DNA from 4 places in the Nonomuraea rubra genome. Region 1 is predicted to be linked to each of the others. Evidence: riboswitches for the same ligand, from Rfam matches in the RefSeq annotation. Region 1 holds a riboswitch; each other region holds the start of a gene.

What was found. A riboswitch is a leader RNA that binds a small molecule or an ion and turns the genes downstream of it on or off. The one in region 1 is predicted to bind thiamine pyrophosphate.
Region 2: another riboswitch for thiamine pyrophosphate. It lies ahead of thiD (bifunctional hydroxymethylpyrimidine kinase/phosphomethylpyrimidine kinase); the one in region 1 lies ahead of HD593_RS38255 (FAD-dependent oxidoreductase).
Region 3: another riboswitch for thiamine pyrophosphate. It lies ahead of HD593_RS57275 (purine-cytosine permease family protein); the one in region 1 lies ahead of HD593_RS38255 (FAD-dependent oxidoreductase).
Region 4: another riboswitch for thiamine pyrophosphate. It lies ahead of thiC (phosphomethylpyrimidine synthase ThiC); the one in region 1 lies ahead of HD593_RS38255 (FAD-dependent oxidoreductase).

Annotation. Positions count from the first base shown of each region.
Region 1 covers NZ_JACHMI010000001.1:8,419,398-8,426,459, forward strand. Annotated here, with positions in the region: gene metF (methylenetetrahydrofolate reductase [NAD(P)H]) at 26-946, opposite strand; gene HD593_RS38235 (polyprenyl synthetase family protein) at 1,039-2,106, shown strand; gene thiE (thiamine phosphate synthase) at 2,369-3,007, opposite strand; gene HD593_RS38245 (Rv2175c family DNA-binding protein) at 2,985-3,359, opposite strand; gene HD593_RS38250 (NAD(P)/FAD-dependent oxidoreductase) at 3,390-4,553, opposite strand; TPP riboswitch at 4,612-4,728, shown strand; gene HD593_RS38255 (FAD-dependent oxidoreductase) at 4,718-5,953, shown strand; gene thiS (sulfur carrier protein ThiS) at 5,950-6,150, shown strand; gene HD593_RS38265 (thiazole synthase) at 6,143-6,898, shown strand; gene pknB (Stk1 family PASTA domain-containing Ser/Thr kinase) at 7,004-7,062, shown strand, end outside.
Region 2 covers NZ_JACHMI010000001.1:11,666,291-11,673,352, reverse strand. Annotated here, with positions in the region: gene HD593_RS53395 (carbon starvation CstA family protein) at 1-1,822, shown strand, start outside; gene HD593_RS53390 (TenA family protein) at 1,811-2,476, opposite strand; gene thiD (bifunctional hydroxymethylpyrimidine kinase/phosphomethylpyrimidine kinase) at 2,484-3,287, opposite strand; TPP riboswitch at 3,281-3,376, opposite strand; gene HD593_RS53380 (DNA polymerase domain-containing protein) at 3,434-4,381, shown strand; gene HD593_RS53375 (M28 family peptidase) at 4,495-6,000, shown strand; gene HD593_RS53370 (M28 family metallopeptidase) at 6,078-7,062, opposite strand, start outside.
Region 3 covers NZ_JACHMI010000001.1:12,350,798-12,357,859, reverse strand. Annotated here, with positions in the region: gene HD593_RS57300 (TenA family protein) at 1-186, shown strand, start outside; gene HD593_RS57295 (Fpg/Nei family DNA glycosylase) at 216-1,094, shown strand; gene HD593_RS57290 (MFS transporter) at 1,087-2,457, opposite strand; gene HD593_RS57285 (winged helix-turn-helix transcriptional regulator) at 2,619-3,008, shown strand; gene HD593_RS57280 (rhodanese-like domain-containing protein) at 3,005-3,328, shown strand; TPP riboswitch at 3,383-3,497, shown strand; gene HD593_RS57275 (purine-cytosine permease family protein) at 3,488-4,807, shown strand; gene HD593_RS57270 (methylated-DNA--[protein]-cysteine S-methyltransferase) at 4,767-5,345, opposite strand; gene HD593_RS57265 (PAS domain-containing sensor histidine kinase) at 5,440-7,062, shown strand, end outside.
Region 4 covers NZ_JACHMI010000001.1:10,824,411-10,831,472, forward strand. Annotated here, with positions in the region: gene HD593_RS49330 (AIM24 family protein) at 206-874, shown strand; gene HD593_RS49335 (ArsR/SmtB family transcription factor) at 989-1,291, shown strand; gene HD593_RS49340 (YbaK/prolyl-tRNA synthetase associated domain-containing protein) at 1,281-1,829, shown strand; gene HD593_RS49345 (cellulose binding domain-containing protein) at 1,816-2,877, opposite strand; gene HD593_RS49350 (universal stress protein) at 2,985-3,815, opposite strand; gene HD593_RS49355 (hypothetical protein) at 3,812-4,162, opposite strand; TPP riboswitch at 4,254-4,366, shown strand; gene thiC (phosphomethylpyrimidine synthase ThiC) at 4,359-5,903, shown strand; gene HD593_RS49365 (SDR family oxidoreductase) at 5,900-6,751, opposite strand; gene HD593_RS49370 (glycine betaine ABC transporter substrate-binding protein) at 6,792-7,062, opposite strand, start outside.

The DNA.
Region 1 (7,062 bases):
TCACGGGCGCTCACTCACGCCGAGGTCACGCTGAGGCGGGCAGCCGCTCCAGCCGCTGGAACACCTCGCGGGACGCGCTCGACCGGTTGAAGGTGATGAAGTGGATCCCCGGCGCGCCCTCGTCGAGCAGCCGCTGGCACAGCTCGGCGCCGTGCTCGATGCCCAGCCGCCGCACCGCCGCCGGATCGTCCTTGACCGCCTCGAACCTGGCCGCCACGTCCGGCGGGAACGGCGCCCCTGACAGCTGCTCCGACCTCGCGATCGTGCTCATCTGCGTGACCGGCATGATGCACGGGATGATCGGCGTGTCACAGCCCTGGGCCGCCACCCGGTCGCGCAGCCGCAGGTAGTCGTCGGCCTGGAAGAACATCTGCGTGATCGCGTAGTCGGCCCCCGCCCGGCACTTGCGGACGAAGTACTCGGTGTCGGAGTCGATGGACGGCGAGCGCGGATGCTTGTACGGGAAGGCGGCCACGCCGACGCAGAAGTCGCCGGCCTGCCGGATCAGCCGCACCAGCTCCTCGGCGTACAGCACGCCCTCGGGATGCTGCACCCACTCGCCCATGGGGTCGCCGGGCGGGTCGCCGCGGACGGCCAGGATGTTGCGCACCCCGGCGTCGGCGAAGCGGCCCACCAGGTGACGCAGCTCGCGGATCGAGTGGTTGACCGCTGTGAAGTGCGCCACAGGGGTGAGGGTGGTGTCGTGGGCGATCCGCTCGACGATGTCGACCGTGCGGTCGCGGGTGGAGCCGCCGGCGCCGTACGTCACCGACACGAAGGTCGGCCGCAGCGACTCCAGCTCTCTGATCGCCCGCCACAGCTGCCGCTCGCCCTCGTCGGTCTTCGGGGGGAAGAACTCGAAAGAGAACGACCGGCCACCGGAGGCGAGCATCTCGCGGACGGTGGGAACACGATCGGGCCGGATGGAGGATCGACCAAGCGCCATGAGGCAAGGTTACCGTCACATCCTCGAACCGGCGGGTGACAGGAGCCACCTGGAGATCCGTACCTGTCCTCCGGGCCACTAGTCTCAGGGGCATGACCACTGACGCCGCCGGCATGGAGACCCTGCGCGCCCAGGTGGAGCGTGCCCTCGCCGAGTTCGTCGAGCGGAAGCTGCCCTCCGCCGACGACCCCGAGTTCGCTCCATTGCGCACGGCAGCGGATGAGCTGCTGTCCGGCGGCAAGCGGCTGCGCCCGGCGTTCTGCTACTGGGGCTGGCGCGGCGCCGGCGGCACCGACGTGCCCGGCGTCTTCACCGCCGCGGCCTCGCTGGAGCTGCTCCAGGCCAGCGCGCTCGTGCACGACGACGTGATGGACAAGAGCGACCTGCGCCGCGGCATGCCGTCCGCGCACCGCCGCTTCCAGGCGATGCACGAGAAGTCCGGCTGGTACGGCTCGGCCGAGCAGTTCGGCGAGGGCGCGGCCATCCTGCTCGGCAACCTGCTGCTGATCTGGTCCGGCGAGATGTGGCGGACCAGCGACCTGCCGCGCGAGTCCCTGGAGGCGGCCCAGCCCGTCCACGACCACATGCGCAGCGAGCTGATGTGCGGGCAGTACCTCGACCTGCTGGAGCAGGCCAACGGGGAGAACACGTTCGAGTCGGCGCTGCGGGTGGCTCTGTTCAAGAGCGGCAAGTACTCGGTGGAGCAGCCGCTCAGGCTCGGCCTCGCGCTCGCCGCCCGCGAGCTCCTGCCGTGGATGGACGACCTGTGCACCGGGTACGGGCAGCGGGTCGGGATCGCCTTCCAGCTCCGTGACGACGTGCTCGGGGTGTTCGGCGACCCGGCGCAGACGGGCAAGCCGGCGGGGGACGATCTGCGGGAGGGCAAGCGCACGATGCTCGTGGCCCGCACCCTGGCCGCCGCCTCCCCTGCGGACGCCGAGACCGTGCGGCGGCTCCTCGGGGATCCCGAGCTGGACGAGGACGGGGTCGCCACGCTGCGGGAGATCATCGACGGCACGGGGGCGCTGCAGGAGTGCGAGGACCTGATCGGCGACTACCTGGAGCTGGCGCTGGCGGCTCTCGAAACGGCTCCGGTCACGCCGGAGTCCCGGGCCGCGCTCACCGACCTCGCCATCGCCGCCACCTCCCGCAAGACCTGATCCGCCACACTCGCACACCTCTGCCCGCGAGGCCCGCATGGCGCGCGAGCACCGCACCACACACGGCACCGCAAGTCAGACGCGGCACCGCAGGTCACGCGGGCACCTTGCGCCGCCGGCCTCGCATCACGCCCGCGCGTGCTGCGGGCACCGCCCCACCGTCGCCACGCCCGCACCGCAGGTCACGCGGGCGCTGCTGCTTGCGGGGCGCTGTGCGCGGGGATGACGGAGGCGCCCGCCGTGAAGGGCGGGCGCCCGGTAGTCAGCCGGCCGAGAGCCGTTTGGCGAACTCCGCCGCCGCCGCCCCAGGGTCGTCGGCGTCGGTGATCGCCCGCACCACCACCACGCGCCGCACCCCGCACGCCATCACCTCGTCCAGGTTGCCGAGGTCGATGCCGCCGATCCCGAACCACGGCCGCGAGGTCTCCAGCGACGCCGCGTGCCGCAGCAGCGGCGGGCCGGGAGCCGGGCGGCCCGGCTTGGTCGGGGTGGGCCAGGTGGGGCCGCAGCAGAAGTAGTCGACGCCCTCCTCCACGGCCGCGGCGGAAGCCTCGGCGGCGGAGTGGGTGGACCGTCCGATGACGATGTCGTCGCCGAGTATCTCTCGCGCGACCATCACAGGAAGGTCGTCCTGCCCCAGATGGAGCACGTCGGGCCGGGCGGCGTAGGCGATGTCCGCCCGGTCGTTGACGGCCAGCAGCTTGCCGTGCCGGTCGCAGGCGTCGCGGAAGACTTCGAGGAGCGCGAGTTCTTCGCGGGCCTCCAGGCCCTTCTCCCGCAGCTGGATGATGTCCACGCCGCCGGCCAGCACCGAGTCGAGGAACTCTGCCAGGTCGCCGCGGTCGCGGCGGCCGTCCGTGCAGAGATAGAGGCGGGCCTCAGAAAGCGAGGGCTTGGGCACGCCGCTTGACCTCAGTGTGACGGCCGGCCTTGATCGCCTCGATGGGCGACCCCGGCAGGGACTCGTCTGGGGTGAAGAGCCAGCGCAGCGACTCGACGTCGTCGTAGCCGGCGTCCTGCAACACGGTCAGCGTGCCGGGCAGGCCCTTCATCACGTCCTTTCCATCGAGGAACACCGCGGGCACCTGCGGCCCGCCGCTGCCCCGGCGCACGCCGAGGAGCTTGTGGTCCCGGAGGAGTTGCTTGGCTCGCCCGATCGGAAGATCGAGGCGCGTAGCCACTTCGGGGAGGGTGAGCCACTCGTCAACGAGCTGGTCGGTCTCCCGGTCGATCTGTGCAACAGAAAGCGTCACGAAACCACAACTACCACATGCCGTGCTTGCTCAAACAACACAATCTCGTAGGGGTACTTGTGGATCTACCAGGCGTTCCGCGTCGAGGCGCGAGCCTGCACCGATGATCCGCCGCCCCTGCACGAGGTCGCGGGGCCGGTCGACGGCGAGCACGGCGGCCAGGGTGCCGTCGCCGGCGAGCCAGACGGCCGACCACTTGCCCTCGGGCTCGCCGCGGTAGACGAGCCGATCGCCCGCCGGATGGTGGCCGGCGTACTGGAGCATGTGCCCGAACTGCTCGGACCAGAAGTACGGCACCGGATCGTACACCGCCTCCTCCCCCAGCAGCGTCGCCGCGGCCACGTCGGGGGCGTTGAGCGCGGTGTCCCAGTGCTCGACCCGCAGCCTGGCCTGCCAGCGGCGCGACCACCAGGCGGCGCAGTCGCCGACCGCGACGACGCCGGGCAGGGACGTGCGCAGGTGCTCGTCGGTGACGACGCCGTTGTGCAGGTCGATGTCGGCGTCGGCGAGCCATTCGACCGCCGGGCGCACGCCGATGCCGGTGACGACCACGTGGGCCTCGACGAACTCGCCGCCCACCAGCCGCACCCCGCCCTCGTCCACGGAGTCGACCATGGTGCGCAGCCGCAGGTCGATGCCGTCGTACCAGGGCAGTGTGCGCCCCCCGAGCTCGGCGCCGACCGCGGTCGAGAGCGGGGCGGAGGCGGACTCGACGACCGTCACCTCGCAGCCGGCGCGGCGGGCCGCGGTGGCGACCTCGGCGCCGATCCACCCGGCGCCGATGACGGCGACGCGGGCGCCGGGGACGAGCATGGCCCGCAGCTCGTGAGCGTCGTCGAGGGTGCGCAGGACGTGCTGGGGGCCGTCGCCGGGCAGCCGGATCGGGTCGGCCCCGGTGGCGATGACCAGGCCGTCGTAGGCGACCTCGCCCTCGGTGGTCTCCACGACGCCCGCGCGCAGCGACTTGGCGGCGACGCCCGGCCAGAACTCCACGCCGAGCGCGTCGAGGTCGGTGTCGACGAAGCTGGTGTCGGCCTCGCCCTTCAGCACGGCCTTGGACAGCGGCGGGCGGTCGTAGGGACGATGCCGCTCCTGCCCGATCAGGGTGATCCGGCCGGTGAAGCCGCGCCCGCGCAGGGCCTCCACCGTACGCACTCCGGCCAGGCCCGCTCCCACCACCACGACATGGTTCACGTTGATGACCATAACGGGGGGCGTGCGTGGACGTGGCACCGAGGCCGTAGGCTGTTCGGGTAAGACGCGCGGGAGTCCGGCCGTAACCGGGCTGAGAGGAAGGCTTTGCCGGGCCTTCGACCGCAAGACACCTGATCCGGATCATGCCGGCGAAGGGAGCGCAGGTGGATGTGATCGTGGGTGGCGGGGTCGTCGGGCTCTCGGTGGCCTGGCGGATGGCACGCGCGGGGCGGCCCGTCACCGTGGTGGACCCGGCTCCCGGCAGGGGGGCCTCGTACGCGGCGGCGGGGATGCTGGCCCCGGTCAGCGAGGTGACCTACACCGAGGCGCCGCTGCTCCGGCTGGGCGTGGCCTCCCTGCGCCGCTGGCCCGCCTTCGCCGCCGAACTGACCGCCGACGCCGGCCTGTCCACGGACGCCGGCCTGGTCGCGGGCACAGGGCCGCCATCGGGCATCGAGCCCGAATCCAGCGCCGGCACGAGACCCGGCGACGGGTCGGCCGCGGGCGCCGGGCCGGGGTTCGCCGAGGTACGCGGGCTGGACCTGCGGGCGGACGGGACGCTGGATGTGGCGTTCGGGGCCGACGACATGGCGGCGCTGGGCGAGCTGGCCGCGTACATGGAGAAGCTGGGCCTGCCGGTCGAGCGCCTCACCGGGCGCGAGTGCCGCCGCCTGGAGCCCATGCTGGCCCCCTCCGTGCGCGGCGGCCTGCTGGCGCCCGGCGACGCGTGGGTGGACCCGCGCCGCGTGACGGCGGCCCTGCTGGCCGCGCTGGAACGGCTGGGCGTCCCGCTGGTGCGGGCCCGGGCGGCCGAGTTCCTGTACGAGGGCGGCCGGGTCGCGGGAGTCCGCCTCGCACCGCCACCGGCCCCCGAGGACGGCATCGGACGGGAGGTGCGGGGCGACCGGGTCGTGCTGGCGGCGGGCGCGTGGAGCTCCGAGCTGGCCGAGGTGCCGGTGCGGCCGGTCAAGGGGCAGATCATGCGGTTGCGCTCCCCGCAGCCGCTGCTCGGCCGGTGCGTACGCGGCACCGTGCACGGCTCGTCCGTCTACCTGGTCCCCCGGGGCGACGGCGAGCTCGTGGTCGGGGCCACGCAGGAGGAGATGGGGTTCGACACCAGGGTGACGGCCGGCGGGCTCTACGAGCTGCTGCGGGACGCCAGGGAGCTGGTGCCTGGCGTCACCGAGCTGGAGGTCGCCGACGTGGTGGCGGGGCTGCGGCCGGGGACGCCGGACAACCTGCCGCTGATCGGCCCGAGCGGTACGCCGGGGCTGGCGTACGCGACCGGGCACCACCGGGGCGGCGTGCTGCTCGCCCCGCTCACGACCGCGATCCTGCTGGGCGAGGAGAGCGAGCTGGCGGCGCTGTGCGCGCCCGGGAGATTTCGGGAAATTTCATGATTGTTGTGATCAACGGTTCGACCCACGAGGTGGCCGACGGCATGACCGTGGCTCAAGCCGTACATACCCTGACCTCGGCCACCACCGGAGTGGCCGTGGCCGTGAACGACGAGGTGGTCACGCGCGGCGCCTGGGAGACGACGGCGCTGCGCGACCGTGACCGCGTGGAGGTTCTGACGGCGGTGCAAGGTGGATGATCTGATCATCGCCGGGGAGAAGTTCTCCTCCCGGCTCATCATGGGGACGGGCGGCGCGCCCTCGCTGGAGGTGCTCGACCAGGCGCTGGCGGCGTCCGGCACCGAGCTGACGACGGTGGCGATGCGCAGGCTCGATCCCGGCGCCCGCGGCTCCGTGCTGGACGTGCTGCGCGAGCGCGACATCAAGGTGCTGCCCAACACCGCGGGCTGCTTCACCGCGGGCGAGGCCGTGCTGACGGCCCGGCTGGCCAGGGACGCCCTGGGCACCAACTGGGTCAAGCTGGAGGTCATCGCCGACGAGCGCACGCTGCTGCCCGACCCGATCGAGACGTTCGACGCGGCCGAGCGGCTGGTGGCCGACGGGTTCGTGGTGCTGCCGTACATCGGCGACGACCCGGCGCTGGCGCGGCGGCTGGAGCAGGCCGGCTGCGCGGCCGTGATGCCCCTGGGCGCGCCGATCGGCTCGGGGCTGGGCATCCGCAACCCGCACAACATCGAGCTCATCGTGGAGGCCGCCTCCGTCCCGGTGATCCTCGACGCCGGCATCGGAACGGCCAGCGACGCCGCGCTGGCCATGGAGCTGGGCTGCGACGCCGTCCTGCTGGCCACGGCCGTCACCAGGGCGCAGCGGCCCGATCTGATGGCCTCGGCCATGAAGGCGGCCGTGGTGGCCGGCCGGCTGGCGCGGCAGGCGGGCCGCATCCCGCGCCGCCGCTACGCCGAGGCCTCCTCCCCGATGACGCCCTGAGCCCGGGCGCGGAGGCGTTCCGGCAAGCACGTTACGGGAACGTCTCCGCATCGGTTTCGGGCGCCGGGGCCATGTCGGTGGCAAATCGCCCGTAAACTCAGCGGGGTGGATACGACGACTGCGGACCCCCTGGTCGGGCGGCTCCTCGATGGGCGCTACCGCAT
Region 2 (7,062 bases), 3.2 Mb from region 1:
GGTGGGGCCCGTACTGGCGGCCCAGATGGGATACCTGCCGGGCACCATCTGGATCATCGCCGGGGTGATCTTCGCCGGGGCCGTGCAGGACATGGTGATCCTGTTCTTCTCCATGCGCCGCAACGGCAGGAGCCTCGGGCAGATGGCCCGCGAGGAGATCGGGCCGGTCGGCGGGGCCGCGGCGCTCATCGCGGTGTTCGCCATCATGATCATCCTGCTGGCCGTGCTGGCGCTGGTCGTGGTGAACGCGCTGGCGCAGTCGCCGTGGGGCGTCTTCTCGATCGCGATGACGATCCCGATCGCCCTGTTCATGGGCTTCTACCTGCGGGTGATCAGGCCGGGCAGGGTCGTCGAGACCACGGTCATCGGCGTCGCGCTGCTGATCCTCGCGATCGTGGCGGGCGGCTGGGTGCAGGAGTCGAGCTGGGCGCCGTTCTTCACGCTGAGCCCGTCGGCGCTGGCGCTGTGGCTGATCGCGTACGGGTTCGTCGCGGCCGTGCTGCCCGTGTGGATGTTGCTGGCGCCCCGCGACTACCTGTCGACGTTCATGAAGATCGGCACCATCGTGCTGATCGCCATCGGCATCGCCATCACCGCTCCTCCGCTGCGGACCACGGCCTTCACCGACTTCGCCTTCAACGGCGAGGGCCCGGTGTTCGCCGGGTCGCTGTTCCCGTTCGTGTTCATCATCATCGCCTGCGGCGCGTTGTCGGGCTTCCACTCGCTGATCTCGTCGGGCACGACGCCGAAGATGATCCAGAAGGAGACCCAGGTCCGGATGATCGGCTACGGCTCCATGCTCATGGAGTCGTTCGTGGCCATCATGGCGATCACGGCGGCCTGCGTGCTGACCCCCGGGCTCTACTTCGCGATGAACGCCCCGGCGGGCGTGCTCGGCCCGACCGTGGAGACCGCCGCCGAGGCGGTCAGGAACATGGGCTTCGTCATCACCCCGGAGGATCTGCGGGCCGCCGCCGCGGCCGTGCAGGAGGAGACGCTGATCGCCAGGACGGGCGGCGCGCCCACGCTGGCCGTGGGCATCTCGCAGATCTTCTCCGGCTTCCTCGGCGGCGCGGCGCTGCAGGCGTTCTGGTACCACTTCGCGATCATGTTCGAGGCGCTGTTCATCCTCACCACCGTGGACGCCGGCACGCGCGTGGGGCGGTTCATGCTCCAGGACACGCTGGGCAACCTGTGGAAGCCGATCGCGCGGGTGAGCTGGTGGCCGGGGCTGGTCGCGACCAGCGCCGTGGTCGTGGCCGCCTGGGGCTACTTCCTCTACCAGGGCGTCAACGACCCGCTCGGCGGCATCAACCAGCTCTTCCCGCTGTTCGGCATCGCCAACCAGCTCCTGGCCGCCGTGGCGCTGACCGTGGCCACGACCCTGCTGATCAAGAGCGGGCGGCTGAAATGGGCCTGGGTGACGGGCGTGCCGCTGGCCTGGGACGTGGCGGTCACGCTGACCGCCAGCTACCAGAAGGTGTTCTCGCCCGACCCGGGGCTCGGCTTCTTCGCCCAGCGTGACCGCTACCAGACCGCGCTCGACCAGGGACAGCTTCTCGCGCCGGCCAAGACGACCGGCGCGATGCAGCAGATCGTCGTCAACTCCACCGTGGACGGCATCCTGGCGGCGCTGTTCGCGATCCTGATCATCGTGGTGATCGTCGACGCCGCCCGGGTGTGGATCAAGGCGATCCGGGCGCAGGAGCCGCTGCCCGACACGGAGGCGCCGTTCGAGGAGTCGAAGCTCTACGCCCCCGCCGGGCTCATCGCCACCCGCGAGGAGAAGGAGGCGATGGCCAGGGCCTCGTCAAGCGGTTAGCCACCGCTCCGTGGGCCAGCTCTCGCGCCGCCACGCGCTGTCCCAGAACATCCACTCGTACGCCGCCGCCCGGCAGTACGCCTGCGCCATCGCCTCGCGGGTGTCCGGGCCGGCGGCGGCCGCGAGCCGGTCGGCGATGGCCTTGGCCTGCTCGACGGAGGCCGCGAAGCCCGGGTCGGCGTAGGTGGAGATCCACTTGCCGTACGGGTGGCCGGCGGTGTCGCCGACGCGCTCCAGCAGCGCCGTGCCGACGTCCTGGTAGATCCAGAAGCACGGCAGCACCGCCGCCACGACCACCGGGTACGGTGCGGTCAGGGCCGTGGCCTGGAGGTACGACGCGTACGCCAGGCACGTCGGCGAGGTGGGGCCCTTGGCGTCGAGCTCCTCGATGTACCCGGCGTGCAGCATCCGCTCGGCCACCAGCGCCGTGTGCGCGCTCTGCGCCCAGAACGCCGCGTCGCCGGCGTCGCCGGCCCGCACGGACGCCGTGGCCAGCGCCTTGGAGAACGCCTCCAGGTAGCGGGCGTCCTGCACCATGTAGAACCCGAACCGCTCGCGGTCGAGGGTGCCGTCACCGAGGGCGGCGATGAAGGGGTGCTCGTGGATGGCGCGCATCAGCCCGGCCGTGCGCTGCCAGATGTCGTCGCAGAACATGCAGGACCTACCAGATGGCGTGGAAGTGGTGGACAGGACCGTGACCGTGGCCGACGTGCAGGCTGTCGGCCGCGCGCAGCGCCTCGGTGAGGTACGTCTTGGCGGCCCGCACCGCGCCCTCCCAGTCGTCGTGGCGGGGGCGCAGCGCCGCGATGGCCGAGGACAGCGTGCAGCCCGTGCCGTGCGTGTTCTTCGTGTCCACGCGGGGCGCGGCCAGCTCGACCGTGCCCTCCGGCGTCGCCAGCACGTCCACGCACGTCTCGCCGTCGAGGTGGCCGCCCTTGAGCAGCACCTGCCGCGCGCCCAGCGCCCGCAGCCGCTGCGCCTGCTCGTGCATCTCCGCCAGGCTCCCGGCCGGCTTCTCGGCGAGCAGGTCGGCCGCCTCCGGCAGGTTGGGGGTGATCAGGTGCACGCGGGGCAGCAGCGTCTCGCGCAGTGCCGCCACCGCGTCGGCCGGCAGCAGCCGGTCGCCGCTCTTGGCCACCATGACCGGGTCGAGCACGACGTACTCGGGCCGGTACGTGTCGAGCGCCGCCGCCACGGCCTTGATCAGCGGCGCGTTGCCCAGCATGCCGATCTTGACGGCGTCGGCGGGCACGTCGGCCAGCAGCGTGTCGAGCTGCTCGGCGACGAACTCGGCCGGCACCTCGTGGATGCCCTTCACGCCGGTGGTGGTCTGCGCGACCAGCGCGGTGACGACGGTCATGCCGTACGCGCCGAGCGCGGAGAAGGTCTTCAGGTCTGCCTGGATCCCGGCACCGCCGCTGGGATCGGTGCCCGCGATGGACAGGACTTTGGGAACAGCGCTCACGGCTGCGACGTCCCTTCGCTAGTCCGAACTAGATCAGGTTCGACGGGTGTGATCTCAGCCCGGCCTTCCGGGCACCCCGCGTCAAGGGCCCACTGTAACAGGGGTCGTTGTTGACCACACGTTCGAGGATCGGCATCGTAGGGCGGGTGGCCGCTGATGAGACGCGTGACGGGGTCGATCTGACCAACCTGGACCAGCCGCTGTTCGACGGTGCCGACGCCACCAAGCGCGACCTGGTCGACTACCTCGACGCCGTCCGCGACCGCATCATCCCGGTGCTGCGCGACCGCCCGCTCTCGGTCGTCCGCGTGCGCCCAGGGCAGGCGCCGTTCATGCAGAAGAACCTGCCCAAGTACGCCCCCGCCTGGGTGCGGTCGGTGTCCCTGTGGGCGGAGGCGTCGCGCAGGCAGGTGACGTACGCGCTGTGCGACGACAGGAAGACGCTGCTGTGGTTCGCCAACCAGCGGGCGGTGGAGTACCACCCGGCACTGTTCGCCGGCGAGCACGCCACCCACCTGGTGCTCGACCTCGACCCGCCCGAGCACGACGACTCGTTCTCGCTGGCGGTGCGCGGCGCGCTGCTGGTCCGGCAGGCCCTGGAGGACATGGGGCTGGCGGGCGCGGTGAAGACGAGCGGCGCCAAGGGGGTGCACGTGTTCGTGCCCGTGGTGGCGGGCACGGCGATGGACGACCTCGCGGCGGCCACCCGGGCGCTGGCGGCGCGGGCCGAGCGGCTGGACCCGGCGCTGGCGACCACCGCGTTCATCCGGGAGGACCGCGAGGGCAAGGTGTTCCTCGACTCCACCCGGGCGGGCGGGGCCACGGTGGTGGCCGCCTACAGCCCGCGCATCCGGCCCGGCGTGCCCGTCTCGTTCCCGCTGGCGTGGTCGGAGCTGGACCGGGTGTCGCCGCGGGACTTCACCGTGCGGACCGCGCCGGGGCTGCTGAAGGACGGCGACCCGTGGGCCGAGCACATGCCGGCGCCGCAGCGGCTGCCCGCCGACCTCGTCGAGGAGGGACACACGATCCCGATCGCCCGCGTGCAGGCGATGCACGAGGGCAAGCGGCGGGCCCGCGCCCGCCGTACGGAGTGATGTCGCGAATTTGCCACATAGTGGGTCTTCACGGTGATTGTTCGCCGGGTTACGTTCGGGCAGCGGCGCCTCGGGGGGAAATGCCGCATTCCTGGTAACCCATGGGGACCTGTATGCGAAGAATCATCACCGTTCTGATCGCCACCCTCGCCTTACCCCTGGCCATGGCCGTGCCCGCGCACGCGGGCGGCCTCGACGACGCCTTCGCCAAGGTGCTCGTCAAGAAGGTCAAGGGCACCAACGTCAAGAAGCATCTCGACGCGTTCCAGGCCATCGCCGACGCCAACGGCGGCAACCGCGCCGTCGGCACGCCCGGTTACGACGCCTCCGTCGCCTATGTCGAGGGCAAGCTGCGCAGGGCCGGTTACAAGGTCACGCGCCAGCCGATCAACTTCGTCGAGAGCTGGAGCGAGAACAGCCCGCCCGTGCTCGACCTCACCGCGCCCACCACGAAGTCGTACGTGCCCGGCACCGACTTCGTCACCTTCCAGCCCTCCCCGGCCGGTGACGTGACCGCCCAGGTCCAGGGCGTGGACCTGACCCTGCCGCCGACCCCGGCGCCCAGCTCGACCAGTGGTTGCGAGGCGTCCGACTTCGCGGGCTTCGTGCCCGGCCGGATCGCGCTCATCCAGCGCGGCACCTGCCCCTTCGTCAACAAGGTGGTCAACGCCGGCCAGGCCGGAGCGTCCGGGATCATCGTCTTCAACGAGGGCCAGCCGGGGCGTACGGACCCCTTCCCGCTGGACATCGGCGAGTGGCGGGCCGGGATCCCCATGGTGTTCTCCAGCTTCGCCGTGGGCAACGAGCTGGCCGCCACGGCCGGCGCCACCGTCCGGCTCAAGGTCGACGCCAACCTCGTGCTCGGCACCAACGACAACGTGATCGCGGAGAGCCGCTTCGGTGACCCGCGCAACGTCGTCATGGTCGGCGCGCACCTCGACAGCGTGCCTGAGGGGCCCGGCATCAACGACAACGGCTCCGGCAGCGCGGCCCTCATCGAGATCGCCGAGGAGATGGCGCTCGTCCCGACCAAGAACAAGGTGCGCTTCGCGTTCTGGGCGGCCGAGGAGGTCGGGCTGCTCGGGTCCGACCAGTACGTCGCCTCCCTGTCGGAGGCGCAGCGCGACCGGATCAGGGTGTACCTGAACTTCGACATGATCGCCTCGCCGAACTACGCGTACAAGCTGTACGACGGTGACGACTCGGACGGCGTCGGGTCGCCCGCTGGACCGCCCGGCTCGGACGAGATCGAGGAGCGGTTCGAGGCCTTCTTCGGCTCCCGGTCGCTGCCGACCGTCGGCACCGACTTCGACGGGCGCTCGGACTACGGGCCGTTCATCGCCGTCGGCATCCCGTCCGGTGGCATCTTCACCGGTGCCGAGGGCCTCAAGACGCCCGAGGAGGCGGCGCTGTTCGGCGGCACGGCCGGCGTGGCGTACGACGTCTGCTACCACCAGGCGTGCGACACGATCGCCAACATCAACCACACGGCGCTGGACGTGGACTCGGATGCGATCGCGGACTCGGTCGCCCGGTTCGCCTTCAACCTGCGCGGCATCCCGCCCAGGACGGCGCCCCAGGCGGCGGCCGCCCTGTCGGCGGAGTCGGCCACCGGCTGACGATCTGTGACCGGGTGGGCGGGCGGTGCGCCCGCCCACCCGGGCCGCGCTCGGCTCGCGAGGCCGGACGCCTGTACTCAGCTCGCGGGGGCCGGATGGCTGACGGGGCTGCGATGTCCCTGCTTGTCCACCGCCCGCACCCCGAACTGGAAGTTGTCCTTCGACAGGCCCTCCACCGTGTACGAGGTCACGTTCCCCACGAAGCGGGAGTGGGTCCACAACGGCTCGGTCGTGTCCCGCCAGACCACCTCATAACCCGAAATGTCGGGCTCGGGGTTGGCGTCCCACCGCAGCTCGGTGTCGTTCGTGAGCCGGCTCGTCACGATCGCCGCCCGCGAGGGAGAGCGCGGCGCGCGGGCCAGCACCGCCAGCGCGGCCAGGTTCACCTGCGCCACCCGCGCCACGTAGTCGTTCTCGACGAACCGCAGCAGGTCCCCGTACTGCACGCCGTCCTCCACCCGCACGTCCTGGTGCTGGTGCCGGTAGTTCTCGTGCACCTCCGTGAAGCGCACCGCCGCGTACCCCTGCTGCAGGAACGGGATCTGGTCGCCGCCCCGCAGGTACCGGTCCCTGCGGTAGTACAGGCGGGCGTCGAACCAGGGCACGTACTGGCCGGCCGTCTCGTGCACGAACCGGGCGAGCTGCCGCGACACCCCGTCGTTCTCGCCGCCGACCGACTGGCGGACGGCGGCCTGGGCCGGGGTCTCCGAGGTGGGCACGCCCTCGGAGAACACCCGCACCGCCCCGGCGTCCCGCCCGTTCTCGCCGTCGGCGCTGCCCACGATGTCGTTGGTGAACATGCCCTGGACGTCGACGTTGTTCTGCTTGGCCCGCTGGGCGTAGTACGCGGACCCGTACAGGCCCTGCTCCTCTCCCGCGACCGCCATGAACACCACGGTCGCGTCGAACGTGCGGGTGGCCATGACCCGGGCGGCCTCGATGGCGACCGCCACCCCGGAGGCGTCGTCGTTCGCGCCGGGGGCGTCGCAGGTGGCGTTCATGACGTCGCTGCAGCGGGAGTCGTAGTGGCCGCTGACCACGTACGTGCGGCCGGCGGCGGCG
Region 3 (7,062 bases), 3.9 Mb from region 1:
GCGGAGGACCCGCCCGAGGAGCCGCGCTACCGGGCCTGGGTGGACACGTACGCGGATCCGGGGTTCGCCGCGCTCACCGTGCGGATCGGGCAGATGATCGACGAGGCCCGGCCGGATCCGGCCCGCGCCGAGGAGCTGTTCGCCGAGGGGATGAGGCACGAGCTGGCGTTCTGGGACGTGCCGTGACGGCCGGGTGAGGCACGTACCCTGGTGGCATGCCCGAACTTCCCGAAGTGGAGTCACTCACCCACTTCCTGCGCGAGCGGGCGGTGGGCCGCACGATCCTCGGCGTCGACGTGGTCGCCTTCCAGGCGCTCAAGACGTTCGATCCGCCGGTCACGGCGCTCGGCGGGCTGACCGTCACGGGCGTGGCCAGGCACGGCAAGTTCCTCGACCTCGACTGCGACGGCCTGCACCTGGTCATCCACCTGGCCCGCGCGGGGTGGCTGCGCTGGCGTGACGACCTGTCCGGCGCCAAGCCGGTACGGCCTGGCAAGGGGCCGCTGGCGGTCCGGGTCAGGCTGGCGCCCGACGACGAGGGGCTGGCGCCGGGCTTCGAGCTGACGGAGGCGGGGACGCAGAAGCGGCTCGCCGTCTATGTCACGAAAAATCCGGACGATGTGCCTGGTGTTGCCGCGCTCGGCCCCGACCCGCTCGCCGAGTCCTTCACCGTCGAGGCGCTCAAGCGCATCGTCGGCGGCAACCGTACCCAGATCAAGGGCCTCCTGCGCGACCAGAAGGTGATCGCGGGCATCGGGAACGCCTACTCCGACGAGGTGCTGCACGCCGCGAAGATGTCCCCGTTCAAGATCGCGGCCACGCTGACCGACGCCCAGATCGCCGACCTGCACGAGGCCATCGTCACCACGCTGAGCGACGCCGTCGAGCGCGCGCACGGGCTGGCGGCCAAGGACCTCAAGGCGGAGAAGAAGTCGGGCCTGCGCGTGCACAACCGCACGGGGCAGCCCTGCGACGTGTGCGGCGACACGATCAGGGAGGTCTCGTTCGCCGACTCGTCGTTGCAGTACTGCCCCACCTGCCAGACAGGCGGCAAGCCGCTGGCCGACCGCCGCCTGTCCAAGCTGCTCAAGTAGCGCTCAGCACCTCGTCCCCGGCGGGCTTGCGGGCTCGCGTACGCAGGCCCGCGACGCCGATGAGCGCGGCCAGCAGCGTGGCCGTGACCGGCACGACCAGGGCCGTGCGCATCGCCTCCAACCCGGCCTCGGCGCCCGTCGCCGCGCCCAGGGCCGCCACGTTCACAGCGGTCACCATCGACAGGCCGAGGGCCGCGCCGAACTGGAACGAGGAGTTGATCAGGCCGCCTGCCAGGCCCTGCTCGTGCTCGGCGATGCCGTCCGTGGCCACGATCGTCAGCGGGCCGTAGACGAAGGCGAACATCAGGCCGATCAGCAGCATCGACGGCAGCATGGCCGCGTACGTCCAGTCCAGGCCCACCCCGAGGAACAGCGCGTACGCCAGCAGTCCCGACACCAGGCCGCCGAGCACGACCTTGGCGTTGCCGAACCGGTTGACCAGCCACGGCGTGAGCGTGGGGGCCAGCACCACGTCCGCGGCGGCCGCCAGCAGGGCCAGCCCCGTCTGGATGGTGGACCAGCCGCGCAGCTCCTGGAGGTACAGCGTGACCAGGAACTGGAAGCCGAAGAACGAGGCCGTGAGCAGCGCGGCCATGACGTTCGCGCGGACCAGCGGGCCCGAGCGCAGGATCCCGAGCCGGACGAGCGGGGCGGCGGAGCGGCGTTCGACGGCGACGAAGATCGCCAGCAGGGCCAGGCCCCCGGCGAAGGCCGCGGCCGTCAGGAGCGGGCCGTCGGAGAGGTGCTCCAGGCGGACGACGCCGTAGACGAGCAGGATCATCGCGCCGGTGACGCTGATCGCGCCCGCCACGTCGAAGCCGCCCGCCGCCCGGCGCTCCCCCTGGTCCTTGATCAGGGGGATGGCGGCGACCAGGATGACCAGCGCCAGCAGCACGGGGGCGAAGAACACCCAGCGCCAGCCGATCGCGGCCAGCAGCCCGCCGATCACCAGCCCGAGCGCGAAGCCGCCCGCGGCCGTGCCGGCGTAGATGAGCAGGGCCCTGTTGCGCTGGGGGCCCTCGGGGAAGTTCGTGGTGATCAGGGACAGGCCGGCGGGCGTCATGAACGCGGCGGCCACCCCGGTGACGAACCTGGCCACCAGCAGCACCCACCCCTCGTCCGCGAAGCCGCCGAGCCCCGAGAACAGCAGGAACACCACCAGCCAGAACAGGAACATCCGCCGCCGCCCCAGCAGGTCGGCCGCCCGGCCGCCGAGCAGCATGAAACCGCCGTAGCCGAGCACGTACGCGCTCACGACCCCGCTCAGCATGCCGGTGGACAGCCCGAGGTCGGCCCGGATGGACGGGAGGGCGACGTTCAGCATCGCCACGTCGATGCCCTCCAGGAAGATGGCCCCGCACAAAACGATCAGTACGCCCCAGGTACGGGCAGGGACAGACACAACAAACCCCCGGTTACTTCTAGGAAGGTCGGTTCTCTCTTGTAACCGCCCCACATCATGCGCCAGCATGGTTTCTTGTGGAAGAAGGCACTTCTCGATCACTCGGTTACTGCGAAGGCACCGTGGACGACGACTACGACGTGCGCCAGTGGGACGTGCGGGAGGACTGCGAGGTCCGCCAGATCCTCGACCGCATCGCTGACAAGTGGTCGCTGCTGGTGATCGCGCTGCTCGACTGCCAGAGCCTGCGCTTCACCCAGCTCCGCCGCGAGATCGACGGCATCAGCCAGCGCATGCTCAGCGTCACCCTGCGCCAGCTCGAACGCGACGGCCTGGTCAGCCGCACGGTCCACCCGGTCGTGCCACCCCGCGTGGACTACGCGCTGACGCCGCTCGGCCGCACCCTGCACCAGACCATCAAGTCCCTGGTCACCTGGACCGAACAGCACCAGGAGGAGATCATCGCGGCGCGTGCTTCCTACGACTCGCGACGCGAGATGATGGAGTCATGACCGTTCCCGAGATCGAGGCCAGCGCCGTTCCCGCAGACGCCTACCTGCTCGACGTCCGCGAGCAGGACGAATGGCTCGCGGGCCACGCGCCCGAGGCCGTGCACATCCCGATGACCCAGATCCAGGGCCGGGTGGACGAGGTGCCCGGCGACCGCACCGTCTACGTCGTCTGCCGGGTGGGCGGCCGCTCCATGAACGTGGCGGCCTGGCTCAACCAGCTCGGGCGCGACGCGGTCAACGTGGGGGGCGGCATGCAGGCGTGGGAGTCCGCGAGCAAGCCGATGGTCAGCGAGACGGGACAGCCTCCGTACGTGGCCTGAACTCGCCCACTATGGCGGTTTCGCCGTCATTGAGGCATGATGAGGGCGCCAACTACAGATCGTCGCGGGAGCTCGGGGTGCCGGGCTGAGAGGGCAGCTACTTGATCCGCTGCCGACCGCCTGAACCTGTCCGGGTAATGCCGGCGTAGGGAGTGTGCGATGACGCATGTCGCCGACGAAGTTCCGCTGACACTCGAAGGCCGGCCGCCGAAGACGCTGGGCGTGCTCGACCAGGGCGCGCTCTGGGCGAACCTCGGCGTCAGCCTCCTCGGCTTCTCCGGGGCGATGTTCCTGGTCAACCCGCTCGGCAACGCCCCGCTCAGCCTGGCGGCGGCGCTCGTGGCGACCGTGGTCGGCAGCCTGATCGGCACGGCCATGGTGGGGCTGTCGGCCATCCCGGGCACGCAGACGGGGCAGCCGGCGATGGTGCTGCTGCGCGGGCTGTTCGGGGCGCGGATCTCCTACATGCCGACGGTGCTGAACATCGTGCAGATGCTCGGCTGGGGCGCGTTCGAGCTCTGGGTGATCGCCACGGCCGCCGGGGCGATCTTTCCGGCGGTGCCGTACGCGGTGTGGGTGGTCGTGGCGGGGGTGCTGACCACCGCGCTGACGATCTGGCCGCTCGGGGCCGTCCGGGTGCTGCGCCGGTACGTCACGATCGGCGTCATCATCGCGATGGTCTGGTTCGCCTGGTTCTTCCTGCGTGAGGCGCCGGCGCAGGAGGGCGGCTCGTGGACCGCCTTCCCCGCCGCGGTCGACTACGTGATCGCGCTGTCGGTGTCGTGGGTGCCGATGGCGGCCGACTTCGCCCGGCACTCGCGCTCCACCGGCGCCGCCTTCACCGGGGTGGTCGGCGGTTACACGCTCGCCCAGGTGGCCTGCCTGGGGCTGGGCGTGTACGCGGTGGCCATCGCGGGCAACGCGGACGCCGTGTTCGGCACGTTCGTCGCGGTGCCGCTGGGCGCGCTGTTCTTCGCCATCCTGGTGCTGCGCGAGACCGACCAGTCCTTCGCCAACGTCTACTCCACCACGGTCTCGCTGCAGAACCTGATGCCGCGCGTGGACCGGCGCGCCTTCTCGGTCGCCATCGGGGTGCTCACCGTCGTGATCGCCCTGCTCGTGGACGTGACGTCGTACGGCGCGTTCCTGGGCGTGATCGGGGCGGTGTTCGTGCCGATGTTCGCGGTGCTGGCCGTGGACTACTTCCTGCTGGGCGGCTCCCGCCGCTGGAACACCGAGGAGAACGCGCCCTCGCGCTGGTCCATGCTGGTGCCGTGGGCGCTGGGCTTCGCCGCCTACTGGCTGACGACCTCGACGCCGACCATCGCGGCGTGGGACGGGTTCTGGGCGTCCGCGCGCGAGGCCATCGGCTTCACCCGGCAGGTGTGGATGAACGGCGCGCTGGGCGGGGCACTGGTGGCCGCGCTGGTCACGCTGCTCATCGGCCTGCTGGTGCGGAAGCCTTCCGTTCGACGTTGAGCAGGTGCTGCTTGGCGGACGCGCCGCCCGCGTAGTCGCCGAGCGCGCCGTCCTCGCGCACCACCCGGTGGCAGGGCACGATCACGCAGACGGGGTTGGAGGCCAGCGCGTTGCCGATCGCCCGCAGCGCGCGCGGCCGGCCGATGCTCTCGCCGATCCGCTCCAGCGTCGTGGTGGTGCCGTAGGGCACGGCCATGGTCTTCTGCAGCACCGTGCGCGCGAACGGCGTGGCCAGCGCCAGGTCCACCGGCGTGGCGAACGTGCGCAGCCGCCCGGAGAAGTACGCGTCGAGCTCCCTGCGCACCGGGTCGAGCCGCCTGGCTTCGGGCCCGATGAAGCTGCCCACATGCCTGGTGACCAGCTCGAACACGTCGTTCTCCGCCTCGAAGCTGCACGCCGCGATGCCCTTGCCCGTCACGGCCAGCACCAGCCTGCCCACGGCGCCGTCGTAGGTGCCGAAGGCGATGTCGGGCGGCGTCTCGCCCCGATAGGTGCTGGAGGTCACCCGCAACAGGGCATCGAGATCGTTGCTCGACATGCCTCGCACCCTCCCACCGCCGGGAATCACCGTGACCGCAGCGTATCGGACGGATCTCCCGACGCACCCACCGCACCGCGTGCACTATGGAGTAGTGGGGGACGAATGGGCCGGTAGTGACGATGAGATCGCACGCGCTGCGCTCGCCAGCTCACCCAACGCCGTCGTGGCGCTCGACAGGGACCAGAGCGTGCTGGTCTGGAACGCCGCGGCGGAGCGGGTGTTCGGGTGGAGCGCGGAGGAGGTGGTCGGGCGCAGGGCGCCCATCGTGCCGGACGAGCTGACCACCGAGCACACCGCCGCCCTGGAGCGGGTACGCACCGGCGAGCCCGTCTCGCTGCGCACCAGGCGCCTGCACAGCAACGGCACCCTGCTCGACCTGCGGGTGGACATCAGCGCGTTGCGCCTGGGCAGCGCCGTGGGCGGCTACGTGTGCGTCTACCACCCGGCGCTGGCCGACCACGTGGCCAGGGAGCGGGTGGCCCGCCGGGCCAGGCTCGTGCGCCGGCTCACCGACGTGGTCGGCGACATCAACTCCGAGCTGGAGCTGTCGGCCGTGCTGGACCGGATCTCGGCCAGCCTCACCGAGCTCACCGGCGCGGACGCGGGCGGGTTCGTGCTCATCGAGGGCGAACGGCTGCGCCTGGTCAGCACGTACCAGCTGCCGGCCTCGATCAGGGGCACCACCACCGAGCTGCGGACGAGCCTGGTGGACAAACTTTTACGCACCGGGAAGACCGTGCTGCTGGAGTCCCACGGGCTGGACGACCTGGTGTGGGCCCGGCTGAGCGGGCTGCACACGATCGCGCTGGGGCTGGCCGCCGTGGGCGGGCGGCCGTACGGCGCGCTCTACGCGCTGTTCGCGAACCGGACGCCGGGCCATCTGGAGCTGGAACTGCTGGAGCTGCTGGCCGGGCACGCGGGCATCGCCGTCGGCAACGCGGTGGCCTACCAGGAGGCGGTGCGGCAGCGGGCGCACGAGCGGGCGGTGTTCGACGCCAGCGCCGACGGCATCGCCCTGCTCGACCAGGCCGGGCGCGTCGTGCGCTGGAACCCGGCCGCGGCCGAGCTGACCGCGCTGCCCGGCGAGTCCGTCATCGGCGGGCCGCCGCCGTTCCCGGTGCCGGGGGCGGGTGAGAAGGGCACCTTCCAGCTCGACAACGGGCGGTGGCTGGACGTGGTCAGCGCCCAGATCGAGGAGACGGGCGAGGTCGTCGTGGACTTCCGCGACGTGACCGCGGCCAAGGAGCTGGAGGAGGCCAAGGACCTGTTCCTGGCCACGACCAGCCACGAGCTTCGTACGCCGATCACGATCGTGCGGGGGTTCGCCAGCACGCTCGACTCGCGCTGGGACAAGATGAACGATCCCGAGCGCCGCTCGGCCGTGCACACGATCGCCGAGCGGGCCAGGTCGCTGGGCGAGCTGATGGACCACCTGCTGCTGGGGGCCAGGGCGGGGGCCGACGAGCTGAAGGTGCGGATCGAGGAGTTCGACCTGGCCGAGCGGATCGAGGGGGCCACTCTGGGGCTGCCCGCGCTGTCGGACAGGCACCGGGTGGAGGTGGACCTGGCCGAGGGGCTGCCGTACGTGCTGGGCGACGCGCTGGCCACCGACATCATCCTCGGCCAGCTCCTGGAGAACGCGTTCAAGTACTCGCCCAGGGGCGGGCTGATCAGCGTCGGGGCCTGGCCGGAGGAGGACAACGTGGTCGTGGTC
Region 4 (7,062 bases), 2.4 Mb from region 1:
GACGATGCCGTAATGCTGGCCGGTGAGGCGGGTGCGATGGCGGACGGTTGTGGCGCAGGGGGCGTCATGCGTTCGGTCGAGGAGGCTCGTACGCGGCTGTGAGGGGGCGGGAGCCCAGTCACCAGACTCACGCGTACGTCGTGGGCCGGGAGTCGCCGGCGCGAGTAGCCACACTTGAAGGTCAGAGCCAGGAAAGGGTTGGAACGTGCGTAGCTCGATTTTTCAGAATCTGGATCCCCAGCAGTTGCCTCCGGGGTTCGCGCTCGAGAACCGCAAGATGTTGCGGGTCCAGTTGCCGCAAGAGGTGCTGGCCAAGCAGGGGTCCATGGTCGCCTTCCAGGGGCAGATGGACTTCGACTACGAGGGCTCGGGCGGGCTGGGGAAGCTGTTCAAGAAGGCCATGACGGGCGAGGGTGCCTCGCTGATGCGGGTACGCGGTGAGGGCCTGCTCTACCTGGCCGACAACGCCGACGACATCCACCTGTTCTACCTGGAGAACGAGGGGATCACGGTCAACGGGCGCAACCTGCTGGCCTTCCAGCCGCAGCTCACCTGGGACATCCAGCGGGTTCAGGGGGCCGGGGTGGCGGCCGGCGGGCTGTTCAACACCACGATCACGGGCACGGGGTGGGTGGCGGTGACCACGCATGGCACGCCGGTGTTGCTGGACGTGGCGCGGATGCCGACGTTCGCGGACGGGCAGTCGGCCGTGTGCTGGAGTGCGGGGCTGCAGGTGGGAGTCAACCGGACGATGAAGGTGGGGGCGCTGATCGGGCGGGGAAGCGGGGAGGCCATGCAGCTGGCGTTCAGGGGGCAGGGGTTCGTGCTGGTGCAGGCCAGTGAAGGGGTTCCGGTGGTGCAGGCCTCCCGCTGAGCCGATGGTGCCGGCCTCCCGCTGAGCCGCTGGTGCAGGTCCCGCGGCGTGCCGGTGGTGCAGGCCCCCTGACCAGCACTGGACAGGTAATTAGCTAATTGCCATAATGGCTTTGTGCTGGACGTCGACCTGGTCAAGGCGCTGGCCAATGACAAGAGGCTGCTGATCCTGGAGTGGTTGCGCGAGCCCGAGCGGCACTTCCCGCCGCAGCGCGACGGCGATCTCGTACGTGACGGCGTGTGCTCGCTGTTCATCGCCGAGAAGCTGGGGGTGAGCCAGCCGACCTGCGGCGAGCATCTCAAGGTGCTCGCCAAGGTGGGCCTGATCCGCGGCCGGAAGATCAAACAGTGGGTGTTCTACCAGCGGGACGAGGGCCGGATCGCCGCGGCGAAGGAGTTGTTGAGCAGTGACTGGTGAGCCGTACGCCGCCTACGAGCGCCTGATCGCCGACCTGGACGCCGCGGGAGCACGTTACCGGCTGATCGACCACGCGCCCGAGGGGCGGACCGAGCTGGTCAGCGCGCTGCGCGGGCACGACGTCTCGCAGGCCGCCAAGTGCCTGATCGTGATGGTGAAGATCGGCAAGAAGCAGACCCGGCACGTGCTGGCCGTCGTGCCCGGCGACGCGCGGCTCGATCTGCAGGCCGTCAAGGCGCTGCTGGGCGGCACGTACGTGGCCTTCGCCGGCACCGAGAAGGCCGAGGAGCTGGCGGGCAGCGTGAGCGGGACCGTGCTGCCGTTCAGCTACGACCCCCGGCTCGAGCTGGTCGCGGATCCTTCCCTGCTGGACCAGCCCGAGCTGTACTTCAACGCCGCCAGGCTCGACCGCTCCCTGGCGCTGGCCACCGACGACTACGTACGGCTGGCGGCTCCCCGGCTGGCACCTATCACGAGCAACGAGACCGCCGTAATGAGCGAAGAAGCCGCCGGCGAGGCCGCCGTTACGAGCAGGTAGGTGCGGGGGCGGGGTTGGTGCCGTTCCAGGAGCCGAGGAAGCCGAACGTGGTCGAGGCCCCCGGCGTGAGCAGGCCGTTCCACGAGGTGTTGCGCACGGTCACCGAGGACCCGCTCGCGCTCAGCGTCCCGCCCCAGAGCTGGGTGATCTGCTGACCGCCGGCGAACGTCCAGGCCACCGCCCAGGCGGACCGGGACGTGGTCCCGGTGTTCCTGACGGTGACCTCGCCCTGGAAGCCGCCATGCCACTGCCCGGTGACCTTGTAGGTGGCCGTGCATCCACCAGGCGGAGGCGTGGTGGTGGTGACGGTGGGGGTGGCGGTGCCGCCGCCGGCCATCGCGTCCACCAGCGCCGGGTACCACTTGTCGGACATCTTCTGGTCACCCGACGCGTTAGGGTGCACCCCGTCGTAGGTGTCGGTGCCCGTGCTGAACCCCGTCCACTGGTCCACCACGATGATCGGCGACTGCGGGGTGGTGGTCGCGGCGGCCCAGGCGGGGATGGCGTTGTTGAAGTTCACGGTGCGCTGGGCGCATTCGCCGCAGGTGGACGGGTTCATCGGGATGATCTTGGCGACGAGGATCTTCATGTTCGGGTTGCTGGAGCGCATCTGGTTCACCAGCGTGGTGAAGGCGCCGAGGATCGTCGCGGGCGCGATGTTGCTCCAGACGTCGTTGGTGCCGAAGTGCATGAGCACGATGTCGGGCTGGGTGGCGGAGAGCCAGCCGGGCAGCAGGTTCTGGCCGGCGACGTTGGTGGCGAGGTAGCCGCCGTGTCCCTCGTTGTCGCCGTCGTGGGCCACCCCGCAGCCCTGCGGCGGGAGGGTGCCGACGAAGTCGACGTTCGTGTGGCCGGCGCTCTGCAGGCGGTTCCAGAGCAGGGCCCGCCAGCAGCCGGGGGATCCGGTGATCGAGTCGCCCAGGGGCATGATCCTGATGGGGGCGGCGCTGGCCGTGGCCGTGGTGGTGGCGGATAACGCGGTGGCGATCAACACCGCGGCGGCCAGGGCCGCCAGCGCGGCCAGCACGGAGCCGGTCTTGCTGCGCATCGTGTGCTCTCCCGTCGTAGCCTGCGCAGATCGTAGGAGCGGCGGCGCGGCGCCGGGAAGCACGACGATCATGGCGGGGGGCTGACCTGGGAGTACGGATGTAACTTTCAGCCGCGTACCACGGCCAGCGGGCACGGCGCGTGGTGCAGGAGGGCCTGGCTGATCGAGCCGATGAGCATCCCGGCGAGCTGCCCGTGCCCCCGCGTACCCACCACCAGCAGGTCGGCGCGGGCGGAGGTCTCCTTCAGCACCTCCACCGGATGCCCGTGCACGACCTCCGCGATCACGTGCACGCCCGGATGCCGCTCCCGGTGCGGGGCCAGCGACTCCTTCAGCGAACGCAGGGTGTCCTGCTCGCGCTCGCGGGAGGCCGGCTCGAAGCCGCCGGGATGGGGCCAGGCCCAGGCCCGTACGGCACGCAGCCGCGCGCCGCGCAGCTCGGCCTCGGCGAAGGCGAACCCGAGCGCCCGCGCGGCGCCCGGTGAGCCGTCGGCCCCGGCCACGATCTCACCGCGCGGGGACGCGGGCGGCTCGTGGATCAGGACGACGTCCGTACGGGCGTGCGCGGCCGTCCCGTACGCGACCGATCCGATCAGCAGCCCCCGCACCCCGCCGATCCCCCGGCTGCCCACGACCAGCAGCTCGGCCCCCTCGGACGCCTTGATCAGCGCCGAGCGGGGGTCGCCCGGCAGCAGCACGCCCTCCATGCGCACCTGCGGCCACACGCGGCGCGCGCGGTCGCAGGCGGCGCTGAGCACGGTCTCGGCGCCGTCGCGCATCCACTGGGCCACCTCGGCGTAGTGGACGGCGCCCTCGCACACCCACCTCGGCACGGCGTGCGCCACGGTCAGCGGCTCCTGCCGCAGCTCGGCCTCGGCGGCGGCCCAGCCGGCGGCCTCCAGCCCGGTACGGGAGCCGTCCACTCCTACGACGATCATGACAGTGCGTAACATTCCACCTCGGCACGGCGGAACGGCACTCCCTGTGCCCTGGAGTCCCGGGTGCATCTGCGCTCGGCCTTGCTGAGCTTGAGCGTGCCGCACACGGTCACGCCGGAGTAGGTCCGGCAGTCGAGCGCCGGGTCGGCCTGGCCGACGCGGTACATGCGCTTGACCGCCGCACGGCATTTCGCCTTCCCCGTATCGGCGTAGCGGCACTGGGCGATCAGAGTGTCGTACTGTTCCTGGCTGACTTCGTGCTGATCCATGCCGTCCCCGGCGGCTGCGGTGGCGCCGGACGCGGCCATCACGACGAGTAGTCCTGCGACAGCGGCGAATCTCTTCATGTTTCCCCTGATGGGGACCCTACCGCTCACGGCGACCGGCAAACCTCGCCTGTCAGGGTTTCGGGTGGGGCGGAGCGTGGGTACGATCATCGCCGTCCAACGCGGGAGCCCGGTGGGGACCGGGCTGAGAGGACGGCTGACAGCCGCCGACCGCCAGAACCTGCTCCGGATAATGCCGGCGAAGGGAGTTTGCGCGATGAGTAGCGCGCGCTTTTCCAAGGTCTACAGCGGTGAGCTGCGGGTGCCGATGCGCCAGGTGCACCTGTCGAACGGCTCGTCGGTGACGCTGTACGACACCTCTGGCCCGTACACCGACCCCGCCTACGAGCCGGACCTGCGGCGGGGCCTGCCGCACCTGCGCGCCGGGTGGATCCGCGAGCGCGCGGCGGCGGGGCAGCCGGTCACGCAGGTCGGGTGCGCCCGGCGCGGGCTGGTGACCAGGGAGATGGAGTTCGTGGCCGTGCGCGAGGGCGTCACCCCCGAGTTCGTACGTCAGGAGGTCGCCGCCGGCCGGGCCATCATCCCCGCGAACGTCAATCACCCCGAGTCCGAGCCGATGATCATCGGCCGCAACTTCCTCGTGAAGATCAACGCCAACATCGGCAACTCCGCCGTCACCTCCTCCATCGAGGAGGAGGTCGAGAAGATGACCTGGGCCACGCGCTGGGGCGCCGACACGATCATGGACCTGTCCACCGGTGCCGACATCCACGAGACCCGCGAGTGGATCCTGCGCAACTCCCCCGTCCCGGTCGGCACCGTCCCCATCTACCAGGCGCTGGAGAAGGTCAAGGGCCGGCCGGAGCTGCTGTCGTGGGAGGTCTACCGCGACACGCTGATCGAGCAGTGCGAGCAGGGCGTCGACTACGTGACCGTGCACGCGGGGGTACGGCTGGCGCACGTGCCGCTGACCGCGGGGCGCAAGACCGGCATCGTCTCGCGCGGCGGCTCGATCATGGCGGCCTGGTGCCTGGCGCACCACCGCGAGAGCTTCCTGTACGAGAACTTCGCCGAGATGTGCGAGATCCTGGCCCGCTACGACGTGTCGTACTCGCTGGGCGACGGCCTGCGCCCCGGCTCGATCGCGGACGCCAACGACGAGGCCCAGTTCGCCGAGCTGCGCACGCTGGGCGAGCTGACGGGGACCGCCCGCGAGCACGACGTCCAGGTGATGATCGAGGGGCCCGGCCACGTGCCCATGCACAAGATCAAGGAGAACGTCGACCTGCAGCGCGAGCTCTGCGACGACTCCCCCTTCTACACGCTCGGCCCGCTCGTGACGGACATCGCCCCCGGCTACGACCACATCACCTCGGGCATCGGCGCCGCCATGATCGGCTGGTACGGCACGGCCATGCTCTGCTACGTCACCCCCAAGGAGCACCTCGGCCTGCCCGACAAGGACGACGTCAAAACCGGGGTGATCACGTACAAGATCGCCGCGCACGCCGCGGACCTGGCCAAGGGGCACCCGCAGGCCCAGGCGTGGGACGACGCGCTGTCGGACGCGCGGTTCGAGTTCCGCTGGGAGGACCAGTTCGACCTGTCGCTCGACCCGGAGACGGCACGCTCGTTCCACGACGAGACGCTGCCGGCCGCGCCCGCCAAGACCGCGCACTTCTGCTCGATGTGCGGGCCCAAGTTCTGCTCGATGCGGATCAGCCACGAGATCAGGGACGCCGGGTACGCGGAGAAGGCGGCCGAGTTCAGGCGGCTCGGCGGCAACCTCTACGTGGACTAACCCGGCAGGGTCTCCCCGCCGATCGGGGCCAGCACCTCGCCCGTGTAGTACGACGACAGCCGGTTCGCGGCGAAGAAGACGTACGAGGGGGCGATCTCGTCCGGATCGGCGGGCCGTCCCATCGGCACGTGCTCACCGAACTTGGCCACCTTCTCCTCCGGCATGGTCGCCGGGATCAGCGGCGTCCACACCGGTCCCGGCGCGACGGCGTTCACCCGGATGCCGCGCTCGACCAGGTTCTGCGCCATGGAGTAGGTGAAGGCGTTGATGGCGCCCTTGGTGGCGGCGTAGTCGATCAGCGACTTGTTGCCGCGCAGGCCGTTGATCGAGGAGGTGTTCACGATGGCCGCGCCCTCGCGCAGGTGCGGGAGCGCGGCCTTGGTGACGCGGTAGTAGCTGTGGATGTTGACGGCGAACGTGTGCTCCCACTGCTCGTCGTCCAGCTCCTCCAGGCCGCTCACGGGCTCCTGATAGGCCACGTTGTTCACCAGCACGTCCAGGCCGCCCAGCTCGGACACCGCCTGCTCCACGACGGAGGCGCAGTGGGCGCGGTCGCCGAGGTCGCCGGGCAGCAGCACGCAGCGCCGCCCGGCCTCCTCGACCAGCTTGCGGGTGTGCGCGGCGTCCTCGTGCTCGCTCAGGTACGCGATCGCGACGTCCGCGCCCTCCTTGGCGAACGCCACCGCGACCGCCCGGCCGATGCCCGAGTCGCCGCCGGTGATCAGCGCCTTCTTGCCGTCGAGCAGGTCACGGCCCACGTAGTCACGCATCTCGTCGCGTGGCTCCGGCGCCATCTCGCCGGTGTGGCCCGGGTAGGGCTGGGTCTGGGGTGGTGGTGTCTGCGACATGTCCTGCGGCCTGCCCTTGATCGGGTATGGCTAACACCGGCTATTTCACGAATCCTTGTGACCTGAGCCAGTCGCGGGCCACCAGCACCGGTACGTCGCCGTCCACGTCCACCTGGGCGTTGAGGTCCTGCATCACGTCGTTGGTCAGCTTCGCGCTGATGGGCGCGAAGATCCGGGCGATCTCCGGATGCGCGTCGGCGAGGGGGCGGCGCATGGTCACCGCCGCGTTGTACTGCGGGAAGAAGTGCCTGTCGTCCTCCAGCAGGACCAGGTCGAGCGCCTTGATCCGGCCGTCCGTGGTGCTGACCAGG